DNA from 3 places in the Microbacterium neimengense genome. Region 3 is predicted to be linked to each of the others. Evidence: predicted binding sites of a transcription regulator. Region 3 holds the regulator's gene; each other region holds the start of a gene.
What was found. Region 3 encodes HrcA, which represses chaperone genes, less so after heat shock. Its sites were predicted from a motif close to TTNGCACTCGNNNNNNNCGAGTGCNAA; they were not measured.
Positions count from the first base shown of each region.

Region 1: a site for HrcA is predicted at 2,069-2,095, ahead of groES (co-chaperone GroES). Genes of this name have one in related genera too.
Region 2: a site for HrcA is predicted at 1,862-1,888, ahead of ACYVJS_RS04865 (Hsp20/alpha crystallin family protein). Genes of this name have one in related genera too.

Region 1 is NZ_BAAGRK010000002.1:78,634-82,946, forward strand. Features, by position in the region: gene ACYVJS_RS01840 (hypothetical protein) at 1-564, shown strand, start outside; gene ACYVJS_RS01845 (hypothetical protein) at 621-854, shown strand; gene ACYVJS_RS01850 (class I SAM-dependent methyltransferase) at 855-2,042, opposite strand; gene groES (co-chaperone GroES) at 2,184-2,480, shown strand; gene rarD (EamA family transporter RarD) at 2,572-3,525, shown strand; gene ACYVJS_RS01865 (ABC transporter substrate-binding protein) at 3,685-4,313, shown strand, end outside.
Region 2 is NZ_BAAGRK010000003.1:457,784-462,096, forward strand. Features, by position in the region: gene ACYVJS_RS04855 (helix-turn-helix transcriptional regulator) at 1-801, shown strand, start outside; gene ACYVJS_RS04860 (hypothetical protein) at 824-1,132, shown strand; gene ACYVJS_RS04865 (Hsp20/alpha crystallin family protein) at 1,341-1,778, opposite strand; gene ACYVJS_RS04870 (hypothetical protein) at 1,939-2,913, shown strand; gene ACYVJS_RS04875 (long-chain-fatty-acid--CoA ligase) at 2,915-4,313, opposite strand, start outside.
Region 3 is NZ_BAAGRK010000015.1:231,587-235,899, forward strand. Features, by position in the region: gene hemW (radical SAM family heme chaperone HemW) at 1-502, shown strand, start outside; gene ACYVJS_RS11660 (carboxylesterase/lipase family protein) at 504-1,919, opposite strand; gene hrcA (heat-inducible transcriptional repressor HrcA) at 2,021-3,058, shown strand; gene dnaJ (molecular chaperone DnaJ) at 3,099-4,211, shown strand; gene ACYVJS_RS11675 (16S rRNA (uracil(1498)-N(3))-methyltransferase) at 4,216-4,313, shown strand, end outside.

The sequences.
Region 1 (4,313 bases), on a different contig from region 3:
GGACATGACGCGCCGGAGGAGCAGGCGCGGCCGGCATTCGCGTACGGGCCGGACGACGCGGCCGCGCAGCCCCTGCTGGCGGCGGCCGCCGCTCTGGAACCTTCGCCGCACGAGCAGCCCGTCGACGACGTGCCGGTCGTCGCCCGCGTCGCGTCGCCCTCCGAAGACGTCATCGTCCCGACGCAGCCCGCCGAGCTCCCGGGCACGCACCGCGGCGGCTTCACCCGCCCGCCGACCGCGCCCGTGGACGTGCGGGAGCAGGTCGCCGAGCACGAGGAGCTCCCCGCGACGACCGCGACCCTGCCGACGACGGATTCCGGCGCACCCGCCAACTTCGCAACGCTCTCCCTCGGCTTCGCCGTGGTGGCCCTCATCGTCGCCATCGTGGTCGGATGGGGCTTCCCGATCGGGGTGGGCGCCGTCGTTCTGGGGGTCATGTCGTTGCGCGGCCGCGTGGAGAGTCGTCCGATCGCCGCGTGGGGGGTGGCGCTCGGTGCGCTCTCGCTGATCTACAGTGCGGGATGGCTCATGTATGCGGGCATCCAATCGGGGTGGATCGGCTGACTTTCCCCCCCGGGGGCGTGCTCCTGCCCGCCGGTGTGCTTGATAGGTTCGCAAGCATGGGGATCGAGTGGGGACGAATCAGCCCTGTCATCGTGGTCGCGGCCGGGGTTCTGGCCTGCATGCTGGTGCCGAGCGCGGTGTTCATCGCCGTCGCGGCCTTTCTCGAGGACAACGCGCTGCTGGGGGCGGCGGCAGCCGTCGCCGCCGGGGTGATCGTCATCGCGGCCGCGGCGGCCTTCGTGTATGCAGCGACCGTGTTCCGACGACGCAGGGTCATCGGCGAGGGCTGATCAGACGCGGTCCGCCAGGATCGCCGTACGCCTGTCGCCGATCCGCGTCAGCAGCAGCGTCGCCGAGGCCTCGCCCTTGAGCTTGAGCCGGGTGCGCAGCTGCGCCGGGTCCACGTCCACGCCGCGCTTCTTGATCTCGAGCGTGCCGATACCGCGTTCGCGAAGGGCGCGGGCGAGCTTCTTCTCGTCGGTGGGGAGCTGCTCCCGCACGCGGAAGCTCTGCACGAACGGGCTCGTCACCGCCTCGTCCGAGGTGAGGTAGGCGATGCGTTCGTCGAGCGTGCCCGCATCCAGCGATCGGGCCACGTCGCCGATCAGGCGGGCGCGGATCACGGCGCCGTCCGGCTCGTGCAGGAATGCGCCGAGCGGGCGCGGCTCGACGTCTTCGGCGTCGTGGGCGGAGGTGAGCTCGTGCACCTGGTCGCCGCGGACGACGAGCGCGGCACGCCGCACCCCGTCGCGAGCCAGCTCCCGGGAGAAGAGGACGAGTTCGATGGTCGATCCGTCCACACTGATCCACTGCGCTTCGACACCGTCGGGGATGCTGTCGCGATCGAAGCCGGGACCGAGCTTGATACCGGTCGGCATGCGTTCAGCGAGCTCGAACGCCCAGCCGAGCGCCGGGCTGTATTCGTCGGCCCTGAGGCGATCGTTGTGCGAGCCGCCGACCGGGCGTCTGGCGGGGTCGAGCCACACCGCATCCCTGTCGCCGAGATCCACATCCTCCGCGCGGGCGTGCGAGACCGTGACGGTATCGCCGAAGGGCGCCAGATTGTAGGCGGCGACGGCCGCGGTCGCCTCATCGGCGTCCACGGCGGCGACCTCGAGCCCGAGGGCTGCGAAGCCCAGCGCGTCGCCTCCGATGCCGCATCCGAGATCGGCGATCTGGCGGCGTCCCGCGTCGCGGAACCGGCCGGCATGGCGGGCGGCCACACTCAGGCGGGTGGCCTGCTCGAGCCCCGCCGGGGTGAAGAGCATCCGGCCGGCGAACGGTCCGAACTTAGCCGCCGCGCGGGAGCGGAGTCGCGCCTGGCCGACGACGGCCGAGACGAGGTCGGGCCCGTGTCCCGCAGCACGAAGCCTGCCCACGGCCGTCGCGACCGCCGCCGTCGACTCGATCGGTCCCGTCTCATCCAGCAGGCGCAGGCCTTCGGGGGTGAGAAGGGCGCGCAGCTCGCTCATCTCCATCGCTCCAGCCTAGGCGCGAGGTTGTGTTGGCACTCGCGTTGCACGAGTGCCAGGACGCCTCTAGACTTGCCATTAGCACTCTCGGTGTGAGGGTGCTAACTGAGTCTTCCGTTTCACGAAGCGAGAAAGAAGAGGTAGACCGTGTCGGTTTCCATCAAGCCGCTCGAGGACCGCATCGTCATCCAGCAGGTCGAGGCCGAGCAGACCACCGCTAGTGGCCTGGTCATCCCCGACACCGCCAAGGAGAAGCCCCAGGAGGGCGAGGTCGTGGCCGTGGGCCCCGGCCGCATCGACGACAACGGCAACCGTGTTCCGCTCGACGTCGCCGTCGGCGACCGCGTGATCTACAGCAAGTACGGCGGCACCGAGGTCAAGTTCGGCGCCGACGAGTACCTCGTGCTCTCCGCGCGCGACGTGCTCGCGGTCGTCGTTCGCTGACATCGACTGCTCGAAGCCCCCGGCCGTTCGGCCGGGGGCTTCGTTCGTTGCGGGCGCGCCCCGGTAGCGCCCGCGGTCCTAGGCTGGATCGGTGAACCCACGCACTTCCCCCGAGCAGGGCCTCGCCGGCGGCCTGTACGCCTTCTCCGCATATCTCCTGTGGGGCGTGTTGCCGCTGTACTTCCTGCTGCTGGCGCCGGTGGGCGCCTTCGAGATCGTGGCGTGGCGGATCCTGCTGTCGCTGGTCTTCTGCGCGCTCCTGATCGCGGTGACACGCTCGTGGCGGCGCCTCGCCGCCATCCTGCGTCAGGGTCGGCTCGTCGCTCTCACTGTGGTCGCGGGCATCCTGATCTACATCAACTGGCAGACCTATCTCATCGGCACCCTGAGCGGTCACGTCATCGAGACGAGCCTCGGCTACTTCATCAATCCGATCGTCACGGTCCTGCTGGGCGTGCTGGTGCTGCGAGAGCGGCTGCGCCCGACCCAGTGGGTGGCGATCGGGCTCGCGACCGCCGCGGTCGTGGTGATCGTGGTCGGCTACGGCGCCATGCCCTGGATCGCCCTCATCCTCGCGTTCTCGTTCGGTTTCTACGGACTCGTGAAGAAGAAGATCGGCCCGTCCGTGGATGCGGTCAGCGGGCTCACGCTGGAATCGCTTTGGCTCACCCCTCTCGCACTCGTGCAGCTCGTCGTCGTGGGTCTGACGACGGGGCTGGGCTTCGCCTCCGCCGGGGTCGGCACCACGGTGGCCCTCGCCCTGGCGGGCGTCGTGACGGCCGTTCCGCTGCTGCTGTTCGCAGCGGGTGCGCGCCGGGCGCCTCTGACGCTGCTCGGCATCATCCAGTTCGTCGCGCCCGTTCTGCAGTTCCTCATCGGATGGTGGGTGCTGGGCGAGCCGATGACGGCCGGACGGTGGGCGGGCTTCGCGCTCGTGTGGGCGGCGCTCATCCTGTTGAGCGCGGATTCGATCGTCGCCTCGCGCCGTGCGCGCAAGGGCGCAGGATTGCAGAACGCTCCGTCCGACGTGGCCGAATTGACGTAATGCGTCGAAAAGCGGCGCGATTCATAACGATTTCGTCGCGAAAGGGTGCGGAGACTGTGCGCGACGCGCGCCTACAACACACTCGTAACAATGCGCGGCTAGCTTCTGGCGCAACGCGGCGTCCAGGTCGCGCATTGAAGAGTGAAAGGACGGAACCAGATGGTTCACTCCAAGAAGGCGTGGTTTGCCGCGACCGCCCTCGCGGGCGTCTCGGCGCTTGCGCTCGTCGGGTGTGCCGGCGGGGGCGAAGCAGCGCCCTCCGGCAGCTCAGACGCAGGTGGCGACTACACGGCGCAGAACTGCGCCGACGGCACCACGAGCGCTGACATCCTGAAGGTCGGCACCCTGCTGCCGACCACCGGAACCCTGGCGTTCCTCGGCCCGCCCGAGATCGCCGGTGTCGGCCTGGCTGTCGACGACATCGTCGCCGCGGGCGACAAGGCATGTACGTTCTGGACCGACTCCGGTGACAGCAACGACATGACCGTCTCGTCCGCCTCGGCCGACGAGCTCATCAACGCGAAGGTCTCGATCGTGATCGGCGCCGCATCCTCCTCGGTGTCGCTGAACGTCGTCGACAAGCTCACCAAGAGCGCGAGCCCGATCGTGCAGATCTCGCCCGCGAACACGGCGGCTTCGCTCTCGGGCTACTCGCCCTTCTACTTCCGCACCGCTCCGCCGGACACGGTGCAGGGCTCCGCACTGGGCCAGCTCATCACGAGCGACGGCAACGCGAACATCGCGTTCCTCGTCTTCAACGACGCGTACGGCACGGGCCTGCGCGACGT
Region 2 (4,313 bases), on a different contig from region 3:
ATCCACCCACCCAGCCGAGAGGAGCCGGTCATCTCGAACGAACTCGGCGATTTCCTCCGCGCTCGCCGTCAAGACAGGGCGCTCGCGCCCGACCACGACACCCCCGGCGCCCGGCGGACTCCGGGCCTACGCCGGGAAGAGGTCGCGACCCGCGCCGGGATCAGCGTCGACTACTACATCCGTCTGGAGCAAGGACGCGAGTCCCACCCGAGCGACGCGGTGATCTCCGCCCTCGCCGACGCCCTCGCGCTGTCGCCGGATGCGGCCCGACACCTCGTGCGGCTTCGCGACGCCAACGCCGCACCTGCCGAACCGACGGCGGACACCGACCTCGTCCCGCGGATGTCCGCTCTCGTCGCAGCGGTCCGCCCGCAACCCGCGTACGTGCTCGACAGGTTCAGCACGATCGTCGCAGCGAACGAGGAGGGGATGTCGCTGTACGCCGGACTCGCCGAGCTTCCACCGGAGCAGCGCAACACCTGCCGTTACCTGCTCACAGATCCGCGCGCCCGTGAGACGTTCCTCGACTGGGAGGATCTCGCTCGCGGCGCCGTCGCCCACCTCCGCGCGGCGAACGTCGACCGCCTCGACGACCCGCGCCTGGGTGAGCTTGTGCGCGAACTCGGGGCGCGCAGCGAGCAGTTCGCGGCGTGGTGGGGCGGGCACATCGTCGAGCGGCGCCGGGGCGCGACCACCCGCATCCGCGGACTCGACGGCGTCGTCGTCGAGCGGAGCTACGAGATCCTCCATCTGCCGGACGACGCCGTGCGCCTGACGATCTGGCTCCCGCCGGCGGCGTGAGCGCCCGACCTACACTCGTGCCATGAGTGCGTTCCTCCCCGGTTCCCGCGGCACACAACCCTGCCCTCATTGCGGCGCCCAGGTCGCGCAGTCGGACCGGTACCCGGAGTACCTCTGCGGCGAGTGCGAGGCCCGCGCCGTGGATGCGGACGGCGCCCGCGTCACCGGGTCGAACGCATCGTTCGGCGGCGGGTTCGTCCTGCATTGGCCGAACGGGGAGCATGAGTCGCTCCCCTGCGCCTCGGCACGGGTGTGGGTCGATGGCCGCGAGTGGGAGTACTCCGAGGCGCGCTTCGGCGGGGTGCTGATCACGCCGGTACGGGAACGCTAACCCGGCAGTCGGCTATGCGTCAGCAAAGAATCACGAAAAGGTAACGGAAACCTCTTCCCCTCCGTTATCTCACCGTTATAGAGTGCTCGCACGGTAGTTGTTTTGCTGTGGCAGCTACCGACATGTGATTGCAGGACACTCTTGGTGCAAAGGGACAAGGGCCGGTCGGAAGCCTCTCCGACCGGCCCTTACTGCTGTCCGCGATACGTCAGCTCTGCGACTCCGAGACCTGCAGCGCCGGAGCATCGTCACCCGTGGCGATCTCGACCTTGCGCGGCTTGGCCTTCTCGCTGACGGGGATCGTGACGCTCAGCACACCGTTGCGGTAGCTCGCCGAGATCTTCTCGGTGTCGAGCCCCTGACCGAGGCTCAGCTGACGCAGGAAGGTACCCGACGTCCGCTCGCGCGTGATCCAGGTCACGCCATCACCCGCCGACAGCGTGCGCTCGGCGCGGATGGTGAGCAGCTGACCGTCGATGTCGACGTCGACCGACCCGGGGTCGATGCCCGGCAGGTCGGCGGTGAGGACGTAGTGGTCGCCGTCACGGTAGAGGTCCATCGGCATCTGCCGAGGGCCGCGCCGTGCGGTGTCGAAGAACGTGTTCGCCATGCGCTCCAGGTCACGGAGCGAGTCGTATGCAGCCATAGTCGTCTCCTCTCGAGCGGGATCGGATGTGGGATCCGACCCGTAGTCCATAAGTTGAGCCCCCTTGACTCAACAATCACAGATTAGCACTCTCACATGGAGAGTGCCAGTTCCCGCAGGCAGCTCTGGAGCACCGTCGGCGCCCTCATAGAATCGCCCCGTGACCCCCTCCACAGAGGCGGCGACCCGGCCGCCTCTGCTGCGGAGGATCGCCCTGAACCCGCTGATCTGGGCGGCCGCCTGCGGCGTGGCCGCCCTACCCGGATACCTCACCGACGGTGGGTTGTTCTCGTACCTGATGACGATCATCGCGGGCGCGCTGTGCGGAATGTGGTTCGTGAACCTGACGGGGCGATTGCCGCATCCAACCGGCGCGATCGTCCACCTCCTGGTGTCCATCGCCCTCGCGCCGGCGATCTACGCATCGATCGAGCTCCTTCCGCCGCTCTTCGCGCCCGGCGCACCGCAGGCGATCTACGCGGGGCTGCTGCTCGCATTGCCGCCCGCGGCCGGTTGGGTCTGGCTCACCCTCCTCAATCGCGTCATCACCTTCCTGCCCGGGAAGACACGGTCACAGCCGCGGCAGCCGCTGGCGTGGGAGAACGACGGCGATGCCGTCGTCATCCGATTCCGGGCGATACCGATGCGGATGCGGGAACTCACCGCGTGGATGGTCGCCACCATCGTCGCGACGGGAGCGGTCGTCACGACGGCGCTCATCATGTTCAGCACCATCGTCGAGCGGCTCGGACCCCGCATGCTGATCCTCGCGCTCGGGGCGCTCTTCGCCTTCCCCGCCTACCTCATCGTCACCGCGCTGCTGCGCCGGCGCTCGGTCGAGGCGAGCGTGCGCGTGTCACGCGACCGGATGTGGATTACGGCAGGCGGGACGACGCGCGCGCTTCGGCTGAGCGAGATCGAGCGGCTGCGATGGGGCACCAAAAGCGACTACGCGCGGCTCGAGGTCACCGCACCGGGGGTCGACCTGACCCTGCTGGTGGGCATCGCGAAGCAGGCGGACGGCGTGGCGTCCGAGCTGCCTCCCCTGCCGGCGCGAACGCTCCGCCTTGCCCAGACCGAAGGCCTCGAGAAGACCACCTCACGCCGCGGCTTGGTGACCCTCTCGCGCGCCTGAATCAGCGGGCCGAGAGGCGCTCGCGGACGACGCGGCGCAGCACCTTGCCGATCTGCGAGCGCGGCAGGTCCTCCACCTGGACGATGCGCTTGGGCACCTTGTACGAGGTGATGTGCGTGCGCGCGAAGTCGCGCAGGGCGGCCGCGTCGAAGACGGCGCCTTCCCGGGCCACGATGGCGGCCACCACGTCCTCGCCGCCGGAGGGACGCGGAATGCCCACGACGGCCGCCTCCGCCACATCCGGGTGGAGCAGCAGCACCTGCTCCACCTCGGTCGGGCTGACATTGAAGCCGCCTGTGATGATGAGTTCTTTGACGCGGTCGATGACGGTCACGAAGCCGTCCTCGCTCACCGTCACGATGTCGCCGGTGCGCAGCCATCCTCCGGGAAGCAGCACGGCCGCGGTCTCGTCGGGCTGCTGCCAGTAGCCCTGGAACACCTGCGGGCCGCGGATGAGCAGCTCCCCCGCCTCTCCGGCCGGGCGGTCGACCCGCGGATCGTCGGGGTCGACGACCCGGATCTCGGTGCTCGGGAACGGGACTCCCACGGTGCCGGGGCGCCGCGAGGGCCCGATCGGGTTGCCGAGCGCGACCGGCGAGGTCTCGGTCATGCCGTAGCCCTCCACGAGAAGTCCGCCCGTCGCCTCCTCCCAGCGCGTCACCGTGGGCACCGGCAGGCTCGTCGCCCCGGAGATGGCGAAGCGGATGCTGGACAGATCGACGCCCTTACGGGTGCTGGCCCGCGAGAGCGCGTCGTAGATCGGCGGCACGGCGGGCAGGAACGTGGGCTTCGAGGTGGCGGAGGCAGCGACGACCGCATCCACGTCGAACTTCGGGAACAGCACCACACGCGCCCCCAGGGAGATGGCGAAGGTGAGGCAGAGGGTGAGCCCGTACGCGTGGAACAGCGGGAGCACGGCGTAGAACACCTCGCCGCCCTCGGTGAGGCCCGGCACCCACGCGCGCCCCTGAGCGGCGTTGGAGCGGAGGTTGCGGTGCGAGAGGATCGCCGCTTTGGGCGTGCCCGTCGTGCCGCTCGTCAGCTGCAGCAGTGCGGTGTCGTCCAGACGCGGCTTCGGCCACTTGCGCGGGAGCTTGCGCACGCGCACGAAGTCGGACCATTCGAGCAGGCCGCGGGCGCGCGGGCGGGTGGTCATCGCCTCACGCGTCTCGCGAGCCTTGGCCACCGGAAGCCGCAGCGCCAGGCGCTTGCCGAGCGGCAGCGCGTCCGGCATCCGCACCGAGACGATGGCCGAGGGCGCGACGTCCTCGGGGAACTCGGCGACGGTGTCCGCGACCTTGTCCCAGACGATGGCGACGACCGCGCCGTGCACCTCGAACTGGTGGCGCAGCTCGCGCGGCGTGTAGAGCGGGTTGTGCTCCACGACGATCGCCCCGATG
Region 3 (4,313 bases):
GGTCCCCGCGCCCGATGACGACCTGCAGGCCGAGATGTACGAGCTCGTCGACGACGCGATGGCGGATGCGGGCTACGACTGGTACGAGGTATCCAATTGGGCGCGCGGCACAGACCACCGCTCACGCCACAACCTCGCCTACTGGCGCGGAACAGACTGGTGGGGGTTCGGTCCGGGCGCGCACAGCCACGTCGCCGGCGTGCGCTGGTGGAACGTGAAGCACCCGGCCGCGTACGCGCAGCGGCTCTCGCTGGGGTCGTCTCCGGCGGCGGCCAGGGAGGTCCCCGACCGAGAGGCCCGTACGCTCGAGCGCATCCTGCTGGAGTCCCGCATCCGTGAGGGGCTGCCGATCGAGGTCGTCCCGACCGACCGACGCAGCGCCGTGGCCGGGCTGATCGCCGACGGCCTGGTGGAGGGGGCGGCCGCACTGCGCGGTCGGATCGTGCTCACGCGTCGTGGCCGGCTCCTCGCCGACGCGGTGGTGCGGGCTCTGACCGACTGAGTCAGCGGGCCAGCGCCGCGAGCACCTGCGCGCGCGGCAGCGGCACGTCCTCGGTCTCGGTGTCGTAGCGGCGCACGAGCGCATCGTCGCGGAACGCCGGCCAGCCGGGATCGCCGGTTTCGGCGAAACGGATCCAGTCGGCGTGCATGCGCGTGGCCAACCCCTGCGGAGCCGCCGTCCCGGCCATCGTGATCGCGCCCTCGTCGCCCAGCGCGTCGAAGACGAAGCCGAGTTCGAGAGCGTGCGCGGCGCGAAGATCGCGCACCGGACTCGCCCAGGCGAATTCGTAGACGAAGGTGGGTGCGCGGCGCGCACGCGCGACCTCGATGGCCGGTTGTCGCACCGCCAGATCCGTCAGGACCTGTCCGATGATCTCTCCCGGAGAGGCGTCGGGAAATGCCGCTCGGTACGCGCGCCACACGCCGCGAGGGAGACGCTTCGCGAGCGCGAGAAGCGCGTAGGTGCCGCGCGAGAGCTTCGCGAAAGCGGCAGGTGTGTCCCAGAGTCGGTACTCGTCGGTGTTCGTGCCGATGATGACCGGGACGTCGGCGTCGACGAGCGCGCGGCGAGGGTTCTCCGGCAACGTCGTCGGATCGATGCTCGCGTTGAAGCCGGGGGCGGCCTTGATGAGTGTCGAGTTCGCCGTCAGCTCATCCCTGGCCGCGACGAGCCGCTGCGGCGAGATCTCGCGGAAGGCCTCCGCGGTGGCGGGGATGCCGAGCCGCCGGGCGATGTCGCGCGCGGGACGGGCGGCGCGCTCGGGCGTCGCAGCGTCGAGGGGTCCCGACTCGATGATGCCTCCCGCGAGGAGCGGGCGCAGGTCCTCGCGGGCCAGGAGCGCGGCGACCACGGCCCCGCCGGCGGACTCGCCGAAGATCGTGATCCGCGACGGATCGCCGCCGAAGCGCGCGATGTTGCGATGCGTCCACCGCAGCGCCTCGGCGGCATCGGCGAGCCCGATGTTGCGCGGCGCATCGGACAGGACCGAGAACCCCTCGGTCCCCAGCCGGTAGTTCGCCGAGACGAAGACGACGCCATCGCGCGCGAACGGGCTGCCGTCGTACGTGCTGATCGCCGCCGTGCCGCGCTCGAGCGCTCCACCGTGGAACCAGAGCATGACCGCGGCGCCGTCCGCGTTCTCGGGTCGCCACACGTTGACGGTCAGGATGTCGTCCCCGGGGATGATCGTCGAGGGGAGGAGCTTGCCGATCTCGCCCGGGTAGGGCGACTGAGGCGATGTGGGACCGAACGCCGTGCCCTCGCGCACACCGTCCCACGCCGCTGCCGGCTCGGGGAGGGCGAATCGCCGCGCGCCGACCGGCGGTTCGGCATAGGGGATGCCGAGGTAGCGCTCGATCCCCTCGGAGCGGGTCCCGGAAACGGCTCCGGTCTCGGTGTGGACGACAGGATGCGGCATAGGACCTCCTCTCGCGAGTCTACGGGTGCCTTCCGGAGACTCACGGCTCGAGCGCGCTAGAATTGGCACTCCCAGACCTCGAGTGCCAGGAGGGAGTGCGCATGGTCAGCGATCGGGGACTCGACGTGCTTCGAGCGATCGTCCAGGACTACGTCGAGACGCGTGAACCCGTCGGCAGCAAGTCGATCGTCGAACGTCACTCGTTCGGCGTGTCCGCGGCGACGATCCGCAACGACATGGCGCTGCTCGAGGACGAGGAGCTCATCACCGCACCGCACACCTCGTCCGGCCGGGTGCCGACCGACAAGGGCTACCGCGTCTTCGTGAACCACCTCGCCGAGCTGCGCCCGCTCACGAGCGCCCAGCGCTCGGCGATCACGGCGTTCCTCGGGGCCCCGGCGGACTTGGACGACATGCTCGGACGGACGGTCCGCGCTCTGACCCAGCTCACCGGGCAGGTCGCGCTCGTGCAGTACCCGTCGTTCGAGCGTGCGAGCATCACGCACGTCGAGCTCGTCCACCTCGGCGGTTCGCGTCTGGTCGTCGTGCTCGTCACCGACACCGGTCGGGTGTCGCAGCGACTGATGGCGGCGCCCGAGCCGCTCGAGGAGACGGATGTGGCGACGCTCCGCGCGCAGGTGTCGGTCCTCGTGACCGGGCGACCGGTGCGCGAGGGGACGCAGCGCGTCGCCCAGGCTCTCGCCGAGACGCTGACCGACAGCCGCGCCGATCGCGCCCTCGGGGCGCTCCTGCGTACGGTCGGCGAGGAGCTCGACGAGTTCCGCCAGGATCGGCTCGTGATGGCGGGAACGGCCAACCTCGCTCGTGCGGAGGGCGACTTCCGCGGCAGCATCTACCCGCTGTTGGAAGCGATCGAGGAGCAGGTCACCCTGCTCCGTCTGATGGGGGAGATGGTGGCCGACGCGCAGGGGCTCGCAGCATCCATCGGACGCGAGAACGAGGCGTTCGGACTCGTCGAGGCTTCCGTGGTGGCCAGTGATTACGACACGACCGGAGGGCAGGCGCGCGTGGGCGTGCTCGGCCCCACTCGGATGGACTACTCCAGCAACCTCGCGGCCGTCCGCGCCGTGGCTCACTACCTGAGCCGTCTGCTGGAAGAAGACGAACGCGCGCGCTGAGCGCGAGACGATTCCGCGTCACGCGGACGGGAAGGCTGAAGTGGCAGACCACTACGAAGTACTCGGGGTGCCCCGCGACGCATCGCAGGACGACATCAAGAAGGCGTACCGCAAGCTCGCGCGTCAGCTGCATCCCGATGTGAACCCCGGCGAGGATGCGGCGGAGCGGTTCAAGCTCGTCACGCACGCCTACGACGTGCTGAGCGACAGCGAGCAGCGTCGTCGGTACGACATGGGCGGCGACAGCGGTGGATTCGGCGGCGCCCAGGGCTTCGGCGGGTTCAGCGACATCTTCGACACATTCTTCGGCGGCGGAAGCGGGGCGGGGCGCGTGCGTCCGCGCTCGCGCACCGAGCGAGGCCAGGACGCCCTCGTGCGCGTGACGCTCGAGCTGCGGGAAGTGATCTTCGGGGCTCATCGCGACATCGAGGTGGACACCGCCGTGCTGTGCGAGACGTGCGAGGGCGGGTGTTGCCAGCCGGGTACGTCGCCCGTCACATGCGACATCTGTCACGGCAGCGGCCACGTGCAGCGCACGGTCCGCAGCCTTCTCGGCAACGTCGTCACGAATCAGCCGTGCGCCACGTGTCAGGGCTACGGCACGACGATCCCGTATCCCTGCGCGACCTGCCAGGGCCAGGGGCGGGTACGCGCGCGGCGCACCGTCTCGGTGGACATCCCGGCGGGCGTCGAGACGGGCCTTCGGCTGCAGCTTCCCGGCTCCGGCGAGGTGGGCCCCGCGGGCGGCCCCCATGGCGACCTGTACCTGGAGATCACGGTGGCCGCCGACGAGGTCTTCAGCCGCGACGGCGACGATCTGCTCGCAACCCTCGACGTCTCGATGCCCGACGCGATCCTCGGAACAACCACGCGGATCGAGGCGTTGGACGGGCCCGTCGACCTGGAGCTGCGCGCCGGGGTCCAGGCCGGCGACGTGCTGACGATCAAGGGACGCGGCATCACGCCGTTGCGCGGCAACCAGCGCGGCGACCTCAAGATCGGCGTCCACGTGGTCACCCCGACCCGTCTGGACCACAAGGAGCGGGCTCTCATCGAGGAGTTCGCCAAGAAGACCAAGGCGCCTGCTCCCCGCCTGTCCGAGTTCCAGCAGGGCCTGTTCGCCAAGCTCCGCGACCGCTTCCGCAACGGGTGATCCGGTGGCGCTGCACTTCCTCCTCGACGACGCCTCCGACGCGCAGCCCGGCCGCACGGTCATGCTGACCGGAGCCGAGGCGCACCACGCCGCCACGGTGCG